Regions from separate parts of the Pseudomonas sp. R5-89-07 genome, predicted to be linked through region 3. Evidence: predicted binding sites of a transcription regulator. Region 3 holds the regulator's gene; each other region holds the start of a gene.

Region 1 (3,532 bases), 990 kb from region 3:
GCAGTCACCGGGCCAGGTGCTATTGATGATGCGCATGCGCCACGCCTGCCAGTTGTTCAAGACGGACCAGACCGTGGCGGATGTATCGCTGGCGGTGGGCTATCAATCAGTGGCGGCGTTTACCCGCGCCTTTCATAAAGTCACCGGGCAGCAACCGGGCGCTTACCGCCGCGCGCAAAGCTAGCGGCGCAAGCCGTTGCCCGGCTCGGCGCACAGCTTCACCAGCCAATCGACAAACACCCGGACCCGCTGGGACAGCTGGCGATGCGGCGGGTACAGCGCGGTCAGCGCCATGTTCGGCACCGCCACCTGCGGCAACACTTCCACCAGCGTGCCCTCGGCCAGTTGCTTCATGGCGTGATAATGCGGGGCCTGGATCAGCCCGTAGCCGGCTTCACAGGCCGCGAAATACCCGTCGGAACTGTTCACGGCGACCACTTTCGTCAAGTTCAGCGTGCGCAGCTCGGTGCCAAGCTGGAATTCCAGGCCGAAGCGCTTGCCACTCGCGCTGGAGACATACTCAATCATCTGATGCCGGGCCAGGTCGTCCAGGCTGGCGGGCACGCCCATGCGCTGCAGGTAGGCGGGGCTGGCCAGCGTCAGCTGGTGCATCATCGCCAGCGGTCGCGCCACCAGCGAGTCGTCCAACGCCAGGCCACCGCGCAGTACGCAATCGACCCCTTCACGAATCAGGTCCACCGGGCGGTCGTTGAGGCCGATGTCCAGCTCGATCTGCGGGTAGAGCGCGGTGAACGTCGGCAGCGCCGGGATCACGATCAAACGGCCGATGCCCGACGGCATATCAATGCTCAGGGTGCCGCGCGGGTTTTGCCGGCGCGAGGAAAACACCGCCTCGGTTTCTTCAAGGTCCGCCAGCAACTGCACGCAACGCTGGTAGTACGCCGCGCCGTCCAGGGTCGGGCTGACCTGGCGCGTGGTGCGCTGCAGCAATTGCACGCCCAGGTGGGCCTCCAGTTGCTTGATCAGGATCGTCACCGAAGCGCGCGGCAGTTGAAGGCTGTCTGCCGCCTTGGCAAAACCGCCGAGTTCTACGATTCGGGTGAAGACGCGCATGGCATTGAAACGGTCCACGGTTCACCCCGGAGATTGTTTAGATTTTACAAATAGTGATAGTGCTTTTAGCCGGTTTATCCAGGTTTTGTCGAGCGCGACAATGCACGCCTCAACCAAGGAGCACCACCATGCACACTCGCCAACTCGGTAAAAACGGCCCCCACGTCTCCGCCATCGGCCTCGGCTGCATGGGCATGAGCGACTTCTATACGCCGGGCCTCGACTCCACGGAGGCCATCGCCACCCTGCACCGCGCCCTGGAGCTCGGCGTCAACTTTCTCGATACCGCCGACATGTACGGCCCCCACACCAATGAACAACTGATCGGCAAGGCCATCGCCGGCAAGCGCGACCAGGTGTTCCTGGCCAGCAAATTCGGCATCCTGCGCGACCCGGCAAACCCCGCGCTGCGTGGCGTATGTGGGCGCCCGGAGTACGTGCGCGCCTCCATCGACGGCACGCTGCAACGCCTGGGCATTGAAACCCTGGACCTGTATTACCAGCACCGCATCGATCCCGAGGTGGCCATCGAAGAAACGGTTGGCGCCATGGCCGAGCTGGTGAAACAGGGCAAGGTGCGCTACCTGGGCCTGAGCGAAGCGTCGGCCGCCACGTTGGAGCGCGCGCACAAGGTTCACCCCATCAGCGCCCTGCAAAGCGAATATTCGCTGTGGAGTCGCGATCAGGAAGACAACGGCTGCCTCGCCACCTGCCAGCGCCTGGGCATCGCCTTCGTTCCGTACAGCCCGTTGGGTCGGGGGTTCCTCACCGGGGCACTGAAAAGCCCGGAGGATTTCGATGCCGAGGACTACCGGCGTTTCAACCCGCGCTTTCAGGGCGAGAATTTTGCGAAAAACCTGCAACTGGTCGCACAGGTGCAAGCGCTGGCAGCCGATAAAGGCGTAACGGCCGGCCAACTGGCGCTGGCCTGGGTATTGGCGCAAGGCGACTACATCGTGCCGATCCCCGGCACCAAGCAGCGTAAATACCTGGAAGAAAACGTGGCGGCCGTGTCGATCAGCCTCAGCCCGACCGAGCTGGGGGCGCTGACAGCGATCTTCCCGGCCCACGCAACCGCCGGCCTGCGCTACCCCGAGGAAGTGATGGCCATGCTGGAAATCTGACCACGCGGCGCCGTTCGACGGCGCCCGCACTTTCTTGCACGCACGTACCTAAAGCTGGCTGCTTCCAAGCCGATAGCCCTACGAAGCTCTAAAAAAGCCGCGTCGACAATAACGCTTCGTAAGGACGGCCCCATGCCCCCACTGCGCTCCATCCAAGCCCGCTATACCCTGTTTCTGGTGCTGTTCGTCCTGGTGTTATTGGTGTTGACCGTCGTGGGCATCGGCCAGTTGGTCGCGCCCAAGCTGCAATACACCGAAGAGCAGGTGGTGCTTAACCGCGTCGGCGAGGTAGCCGAACAGATCCAGGGCGAACTGAACAAGGTTCAGGCCCAGCAACGCACCATCACCCAAACCATTCCATTGCTCGACAGTGACGCCATCGACAAGGTGCTGCCCGGCCTGGTCGACCAGTACGGCGAGCTCAAAGTGTTCGGCGGCGGTATCTGGCCGCTGCCCAATCAGCGCACCCCTGGGCGCAACAAGCACAGCACGTTCTGGCACCGCGATGCCTCGGGCAAGCTGGCGGTCAACACCTTCTGGAACAGTGACCCGGCGCCCAACTATTACGACCAGAGCTGGTACAAGGGCGGCCTCGCCTCGCCCCGTGGCCAATGCGCCTGGGCCGCCGCCTACAAGGACGATGCCAGCCAGGAGCCGCGCACCAACTGCGCCATGGCGATCCAGCGTGACGGCGCCGCCTATGGCGTGGCGACCATCGACGTGACCCTGGGCTTCTTCAATGACCTGGTGGCCAGCAAGGAAAAAGACATCGGCGGGCAAATGCTGATCGTCGAAGGCGACGGCAAGATCATCAGCAACAGCTCGCGCATCAGCGGCCCGATCGTGCTGAAGAACATCAGCGAACTGACTGGCACCTCGGCCTTCGCCGCCCAGATCAGCAAGGCCCTCGCCCATCGCGACCAGGGCTTGCAACGTGCTGAGTTCGACAACCAGGGCGTGGCCAGTACCTTCTACATGCGCCCGATCGAAGGCACCCCGTGGTTCCTGGCGACTGCCCTGCCCACTTCGCTGATCACCGCCCAGCGCAATGACGTACTCGGCAGCCTGGCGCTGCTGCAAATCCCGATGGTGATCCTGCTGGTGCTGCTGGCGGCCTATGCCATTCGCCAACTGGTCCAGCGCATGAAAGCGCTGAAGGGCAATATCGACGCGCTGTCTGCCGGCGACGCCGACCTCACACGACGCATCACCATCCGCGCCGAAGACGAACTGGGCGCCATCGGCCACTCGGTGAACCGCTTTATCGTCTACCTGCAAAACATGATCGGTGAGGTGACCCAGGCCACCGGTGCCATGTCCTCGGGCCTGGCGCA
Region 2 (3,532 bases), 340 kb from region 3:
AGCCATCCATTTCCGGCATCTCGATGTCGGAAATCATCATCAAAAATTCTTCTTCCGGCTTCTTGCCTTCATCCACCAACTTGCGCAGGTAATCCAGGGCTTGACGCCCGTCATTGAGGGCTACCACATCGACACCAACGGTTTGCAGGCAACGCGTAACCTGCTTGCGAGCGACGGAGGAGTCGTCCACGGTCAACACGCGCAGGGACACTGCCTTGTGCGCCGTTTCGGCATCCACCACGCCGACGGAAATGGTCTCCGAGGTCGGCGCTACTTCGGCGAGGATTTTCTCCACGTCGATGATTTCCACCAGTTGGTTGTCCACTCGCGTCACAGCCGTCAGGTAGTGATCGCGCCCGGTGCCCTTGGGCGGCGGATGGATCTCTTCCCAGTTCATATTGACGATACGTTCCACCGAGCGCACCAGAAACCCTTGGGTCTTGGTGTTGTACTCGGTGATGATGACGAACGGGCTCTGACGGTCCTGCAAACCGGAGGAGCCAGTGGCCATTGCCAAGTCAAGAATCGGAATGGTCGCGCCACGGATATTGGCTACGCCGCACACCACCGGACTGGATTTGGGCATGATCGTCAGCTTGGGGCACTGCAACACTTCGCGGACTTTAAACACGTTGATGCCGTACAGCTGTTTGCCGTCCAGGCGAAAAAGCAACAACTCCAGGCGATTCTGCCCTACCAGCTGTGTGCGCTGGTTTACTGAATCCATTACACCTGCCATGCCCAGACTCCTAAATCCCAGAGGTACGATGCGTACCAACACTAAACGGCACGAGCTTTGCTAAGTTTTGCTATTTGATTGGCTATGGATATTAAAATGACAGTTTCCCGCCGCCCTTGCCGCCCAAAGTACCGCAGACTGCTCTGCGCCGCGATGGCGCTGCTTGTCTGGGGCGTGGGCGTCACGACTCGCGCCGACAACGTCACCCTGCCTGATCTCCTTATCGGCGTCACCCAAGGCTTTCTTGAATTCACTGTAGAAGATTATCTGGCGACCACACAGACGCCGGGACGCTATGAGATCCAGGTCAACCCGCTGGACCCGCGCCTGCGCATGCCTATGTGTGACAAGGAATTGACGGCCACTCTGGAAAGCCCGGCCCAGCCCATCGGCCGCGTAACCGTTAAAGTACGCTGCGAAGGCGCGTCCCCGTGGACGGTGTTCGTGCCGGCGCAGGTCAAATTGTTTCGCGACGTTGTCGTGGTAGCGCGACCCTTGAAGCGCACCGGGATTATTGGCTATGACGATGTTGCGTTGCGTGAACGGGATATCAGCTTGATCAACCAGGGTTACCTCACCTCGCTGGATCAGGCGATCGGGCAGCGGCTTACCCGACCAATGGTCACCGATCAAGTGATCACGCTGGTTCATCTAGAGCAGGCCGAAGTAATTCGCAAGGGTGACCAGGTGGTGATTTCCGCCAGCAGCGGCGGGCTGAATGTAAAAATGCCGGGGGAAGCGCTGTCCAATGGCAGTATGAGTGAACAGATTAGAGTGAAGAACCTCAACTCCAACCGCGTGATCAAGGCGCGGGTTACGGCGCCTGGCCAAGTCGAGGTGGCACTATAGATGACTGGAATCAATTGCCCGCTTTTCCTACACTGTGGGCCGGATGCCGAGCCTTGCGAGTTAATTGTCACTCGCGGCTAAAGTTTGTCCGGGTATGGCCGAAAACATGGCAAGCGTCCAAATACCCAGAGGTTTTTTATCATGGTCATTGATTTCAATCGTTTGAACAGCACCCAGCCCTTACCGGGCACCACGCGCACCAACGGTGCCAAGGAAAGCGCAGAAGCCAAGTCTCAGCCCGTGAAGGCAGAGCAGGCAAGCGCGAGCCCGAGTGGGGAATCGGTACACCTGAGTAATGAGGCTCAACAGTTGCAGAAGGTCACTGACTCGCTGCGCGATCAACCGATTGTCAATAAAGCCCGCGTGGCCGAATTGAAACAGGCAATCGCCGATGGCACGTATACAGTCGACAGCAACCGCGTAGCCAGCAAGCTGCTTAACTTCGAAGCCGAGCGCTAGGCAAAGGCCTGCGCTGGGCTTCTGGACGCTTAAACCCCAAGGCCAGCCATGCACCACGACGAACATTTGCTTGAACTGATCATTGATGATCTGGCGCCGACGCAACAGTTGCTCGAGCTGCTTAAAGAAGAGTCCCTGGCCCTGTATGGCCGGGATATGCCTTTGCTCGAAGAAATACTGGCGCGCAAACAGTCGCTGATTGTGCTGCTCGAGCAGCACGGCAAGAAACGCAGCGAGATTCTGACCAGCCTGGGCCTGCCCGCCGATCACGACGGCCTGGCGCAGCTGGCGAGTCACTCCTCGGTCGGCGATCAGTTGCTGGCGCAAAGCAAAGAGCTCAATCAACTGCTCGCCCAGTGCCAGGAAGCCAACCTGCTCAACGGTCAGTCGATCCAGCTTCAGCAAGCCACCACCGCCAACCAGTTGCGTATTCTTCATGGCGGTGAGCCCCCGGCCCTCTATAACGCCCAAGGTTCCACTTCACGCCTGGTCAAGCCAAGCACCCGCAGCCAAGCCTGACGCCGGTTTACAGCGCGACCTATCCAAGGTGCGCTACATACTGGCAAAATGCCGGTTCTTGCGTGTAGTCGTATTTTGCCTGGAGATGGAACAACCGTGTTCAACGCCCCTAATGCGGAAGATGCACCGCAGCCACCGAAGGTCCTTACCACGCCTTTGGAAATCGCCAGCACTCTGCGAATGCTCCAGGACAGCCATGATCCATTGATCATCACTTTCCACGAACGCAGCCAACGCTTCCAAAGCTATCTTGTGGACATCGATCGGGACAGCAAAACGCTGGCACTGGACGAGATGATCCCACGTGATGGTGAACGTTATCTTGAAAATGGCGAACCCTTCCGCATCGAGGGTTTCCATGATGGCGTACGGGTTGCCTGGGACAGTAATGGCACGCTGAGTATCAGCGAAAAAGACGGCCACCGTATCTACACTGGGAGCATGCCCGGCGAGGTGGTCTACCATCAGCGTCGTAACGCATTCCGCGCTGCACTTAAGCTGGCGCAGCTGGTGAATATTGAACTGGGTGGCGAGAAGCTCAAGGCACCGGTCAGCGGCAAGCTGCTGGACATCTCGGCCACCGGGTGCAAATTGCGCTTTGAGGGCGATATTTCCGAACGCCTGCAACTGGGCCAGGTGTATGACCGCTTTATCGCCGCCCTGCCGTTCGGCAGCATGACCACTGCTGTCGAGCTGCGCTATCTGCATTTCGAAGACAGGATCAACACCACCTTCGCGGGTGTGCGCTTCCATAACATGAGCGGCTTGGTGCAGCGCCAAGTGGAGCGTTTTGTGTATCAACTGCAGCGCGAAGCTCGACGCTTCGACAAGGATGACGATCTATAAACCTTGAACGCGGATGTAAAAAAACGGGCAGATCCTGATGGGATCTGCCCGTTTTTTCGTTCAGGGGCGCGCCCTGCTCAAGTCATGGGGATGATCGTCCGGGTCCGTTGGCTCCGGCGG
Region 3 (3,532 bases):
CAAGTACGGCGCGTCGAATATCGCGTTGGTGAGCATGGACAGCTACCGCATTGGCGCCCAGGAGCAACTCAAGACCCTGGGCCGCATCCTCAATGTGCCGGTGACCCACGTCGACCCGGGCCAGTCCCTGGCCAATGCCCTCGACCCACTGCTGCGCAAGCGCGTGGTGTTGATCGATACCGCCGGCCTGCAAGCCAGCGACCCGGCCCTGCGCATGCAGCTCGAAAGCCTGGCCGGACGCGGCATCAAGTCAAAAAATTACCTGGTGCTTGCAACCACCAGCCAGAAACAGGTTCTTACCGCTGCCTATCACAGCTACAAACGCTGCGGTCTGGCCGGTTGCATCCTGACCAAACTGGATGAAACTGCCAGCCTCGGCGAAGTGCTGAGCCTGGCGATCAGTCATGAATTACCGGTCGCCTATCTGACCGACGGGCCGCGGATCCCGGATGATTTGCATCTGCCGCGCCGTCATCAGTTGGTCAGCCGTGCTGTCAGTGTGCAAATGCAAGACGAGCCTAGCGAGGAAGCGATGGCCGACATGTTCGCCGACCTTTATCACAACCCGGCAAAGCGGGTGGGGTGAGGCAGGATGAACACCGTGAAATGTATCTACATCGATGGTCTGCAAGCGATACACGCGGCCAAGCCATGTAGCCTGCGTCTAAGCAAGACAAGGTAAAGAAATAAAATGGGCAGCATGCATCCCGTACAGGTGATCGCGGTGACCGGCGGCAAAGGTGGCGTCGGCAAAACTAACGTGTCAGTGAATTTGTCCCTGGCGCTGGCAGAGCTTGGCCGTCGCGTCATGCTGCTGGATGCTGACCTGGGCCTGGCGAACGTGGACGTTCTGCTGGGGCTGACACCCAAACACACCCTCGCCGATGTGATCGAAGGCCGCTGTGAGCTGCGCGATGTGCTGCTCCAGGGCCCCGGTGGCATCCGCATCGTGCCGGCCGCCTCGGGTACCCAGAGCATGGTGCACCTGAGCCCGGCGCAGCATGCCGGCCTGATCCAGGCCTTCAGCGATATCGGCGACAACCTCGACGTGCTGGTGATCGACACCGCAGCCGGGATCGGCGAGTCGGTGGTCAGCTTTGTCCGCGCAGCGCAAGAAGTGCTGCTGGTGGTGTGCGACGAACCCACCTCGATCACTGACGCCTACGCCCTGATCAAACTGCTTAACCGTGACTACGGCATGAACCGCTTCCGCGTGCTGGCCAATATGGCCCAGAGCCCGCAGGAAGGGCGCAACCTGTTCGCCAAGTTGACCAAGGTCACGGATCGCTTTCTCGACGTCGCCTTACAATACGTCGGTGCGGTTCCCTATGACGAGTGTGTACGCAAGGCCGTGCAAAAGCAGCGTGCGGTCTACGAAGCGTTCCCTCGTTCCAAGTGCGCGCTGGCGTTCAAGGCCATTGCCCAGAAGGTTGATACCTGGCCGTTGCCGGCCAACCCTCGCGGGCATCTGGAGTTTTTCGTCGAGCGATTGGTGCATCAGACGAGCGCAGGACCTGTGCTATGACATCCAGCGGCTACAACCTTTACAAAAAGTCGGCACGTGACAGTCAGGGCGAGTTGATCGAGCGCTATGCGCCGCTGGTCAAGCGCATTGCCTATCACCTGTTGGCGCGCCTGCCCGCCAGCGTGCAGGTGGAAGACCTGATCCAGGCCGGGATGATCGGCCTGCTTGAAGTGTCGACCAAATACGACGCGAGCAAGGGTGCGAGTTTCGAGACGTATGCGGGTATCCGTATCCGTGGCGCGATGCTCGATGAGGTGCGTAAAGGGGATTGGGCGCCGCGCTCGGTACACCGCAATACGCGAATGGTCAGTGACGCAATTCGCGCAATTGAAGCAAAAACCGGTCGTGACGCTAAAGATCATGAAGTTGCGGCCGAACTCCAATTGAGTCTCGACGATTATTACGGGATTTTGAACGATACCTTGGGCAGCCGCCTGTTCAGTTTCGACGACCTGTTGCAGGACGGCGAACACGAAGGGCTGCATGAGGACGGCGCGAGCGCGCATATGGAACCGTCGCGCGATCTGGAAGATGAACGTTTCCAGGGAGCGCTGGCGGAGGCCATTGCCAATTTGCCGGAGCGCGAGCGCCTGGTGTTGGCGCTGTACTACGACGAGGAGCTGAACCTCAAGGAAATCGGTGAGGTCCTGGGGGTCAGCGAATCGCGTGTCAGCCAGTTGCATAGCCAGTGCGCGGCCCGCTTGCGGGGGCGGTTGGGAGAGTGGCGCGCGCGCTGACAGGCAGTGTGGGGACACTGCAGACGCTACCGCGAGGGTTTCGGCCCTTGCGGGTTCGCTCCGTGGTGCCCTGGGCAGTCCTTTTTGTGTAACGCCTGTTGATTGAAGTGGCGCGTCCAGGTGCTGGGCGCGTTTAAGACTGCTTGGAGGTCGAATTGGACAAGAACATGAAAATCCTCATCGTTGATGACTTCTCAACGATGCGGCGGATCATAAAAAACCTGTTGCGTGACCTTGGGTTCACAAACACGGTCGAGGCGGACGACGGCATTACAGCCATTCCGATCCTCAACAGCGGGAGCATCGACTTTCTGGTAACCGACTGGAACATGCCGGGCATGACCGGTATCGACTTGCTGCGCCATGTGCGCGCCGATGAAAAACTGCGCAGCCTGCCGGTGCTGATGGTGACCGCCGAAGCCAAGCGTGAACAGATCATCGAAGCCGCCCAGGCCGGGGTCAACGGTTACGTGGTCAAGCCATTCACAGCATTGGCCTTGAAAGAGAAGATCGAAAAAATCTTCGAACGCATCCACGGCTAATGCCATCGCGGGGGAGCTATGGAGCATAACGAAACGTCACAGGGCGACTTTGAGTCGACCTTGAAAAAACATGCTCACCAGTTGGTCGAAAGCCTCGAAAAAGGCCAGTTCGCCGATGCGGTGCAGTTGATCCATGAGCTTAACCAGACCCGTGACCGCGGCCTGTACCAGGAAGTGGGCAAGCTCACGCGTGAGCTGCACAGTGCGATCGTCAATTTCCAGATTGACCCGCGCATGCCCCAGGCCGAAGAAATTTCGCAGATCACCGACGCCACTGAACGCCTGTCCTATGTGGTCAGGCTGACCGAGGCGGCGGCCAACCGCACCATGGACCTGGTGGAAAACGCTACGCCTCTGGTCAACGGCATGGCCAGCGAAGCCCAGGCCTTGAGCGTTGACTGGGGGCGCTTCATGCGCCGTGAAGTGGGGGCTGAAGAGTTCCGTGAGCTGGCCCGCAGAGTCGACGGTTTTCTGTCGCGCAGCGAACAGGAAAACCGCACGGTGGCCAGCAACCTCAACGACATTCTGCTCGCCCAGGATTATCAGGACCTTACCGGTCAGGTGATCAAGCGTGTGACCCAATTGGTCACCGAAGTGGAAAGCAACCTGCTCAAACTGGTGCTCATGGCCGGCCAGGTCGACCGTTTTGCCGGCATCGAACATGACCGCGAAGCGATCCTCTCGGAAAAAGATCCACAAAAACATCTCGCCAAGGGTGAAGGTCCGCA

What was found. Region 3 encodes FliA, which starts transcription of late flagellar genes. Its sites were predicted from a motif close to CTAAAGTTTNNNNNNNNNNNGCCGNTAA; they were not measured.
Region 1: a site for FliA is predicted at 2,247-2,274, ahead of C4J94_RS14690 (methyl-accepting chemotaxis protein). Genes of this name have one in related genera too.
Region 2: a site for FliA is predicted at 1,666-1,693, ahead of flgM (flagellar biosynthesis anti-sigma factor FlgM). Genes of this name have one in related genera too.

Annotation. Positions count from the first base shown of each region.
Region 1 is NZ_CP027727.1:3,196,740-3,200,271, forward strand. It holds gene C4J94_RS14675 (AraC family transcriptional regulator) at 1-184, shown strand, start outside; gene C4J94_RS14680 (LysR family transcriptional regulator) at 181-1,092, opposite strand; gene C4J94_RS14685 (aldo/keto reductase) at 1,203-2,198, shown strand; gene C4J94_RS14690 (methyl-accepting chemotaxis protein) at 2,331-3,532, shown strand, end outside.
Region 2 is NZ_CP027727.1:4,524,394-4,527,925, forward strand. It holds gene C4J94_RS20620 (chemotaxis protein CheV) at 1-739, opposite strand, end outside; gene flgA (flagellar basal body P-ring formation chaperone FlgA) at 824-1,588, shown strand; gene flgM (flagellar biosynthesis anti-sigma factor FlgM) at 1,730-2,047, shown strand; gene C4J94_RS20635 (flagella synthesis protein FlgN) at 2,096-2,566, shown strand; gene C4J94_RS20640 (flagellar brake protein) at 2,663-3,412, shown strand; gene C4J94_RS20645 (MFS transporter) at 3,473-3,532, opposite strand, start outside.
Region 3 is NZ_CP027727.1:4,183,475-4,187,006, reverse strand. It holds gene flhF (flagellar biosynthesis protein FlhF) at 1-586, shown strand, start outside; gene fleN (flagellar synthesis regulator FleN) at 692-1,525, shown strand; gene fliA (RNA polymerase sigma factor FliA) at 1,522-2,262, shown strand; gene C4J94_RS19010 (chemotaxis response regulator CheY) at 2,430-2,804, shown strand; gene C4J94_RS19005 (protein phosphatase CheZ) at 2,823-3,532, shown strand, end outside.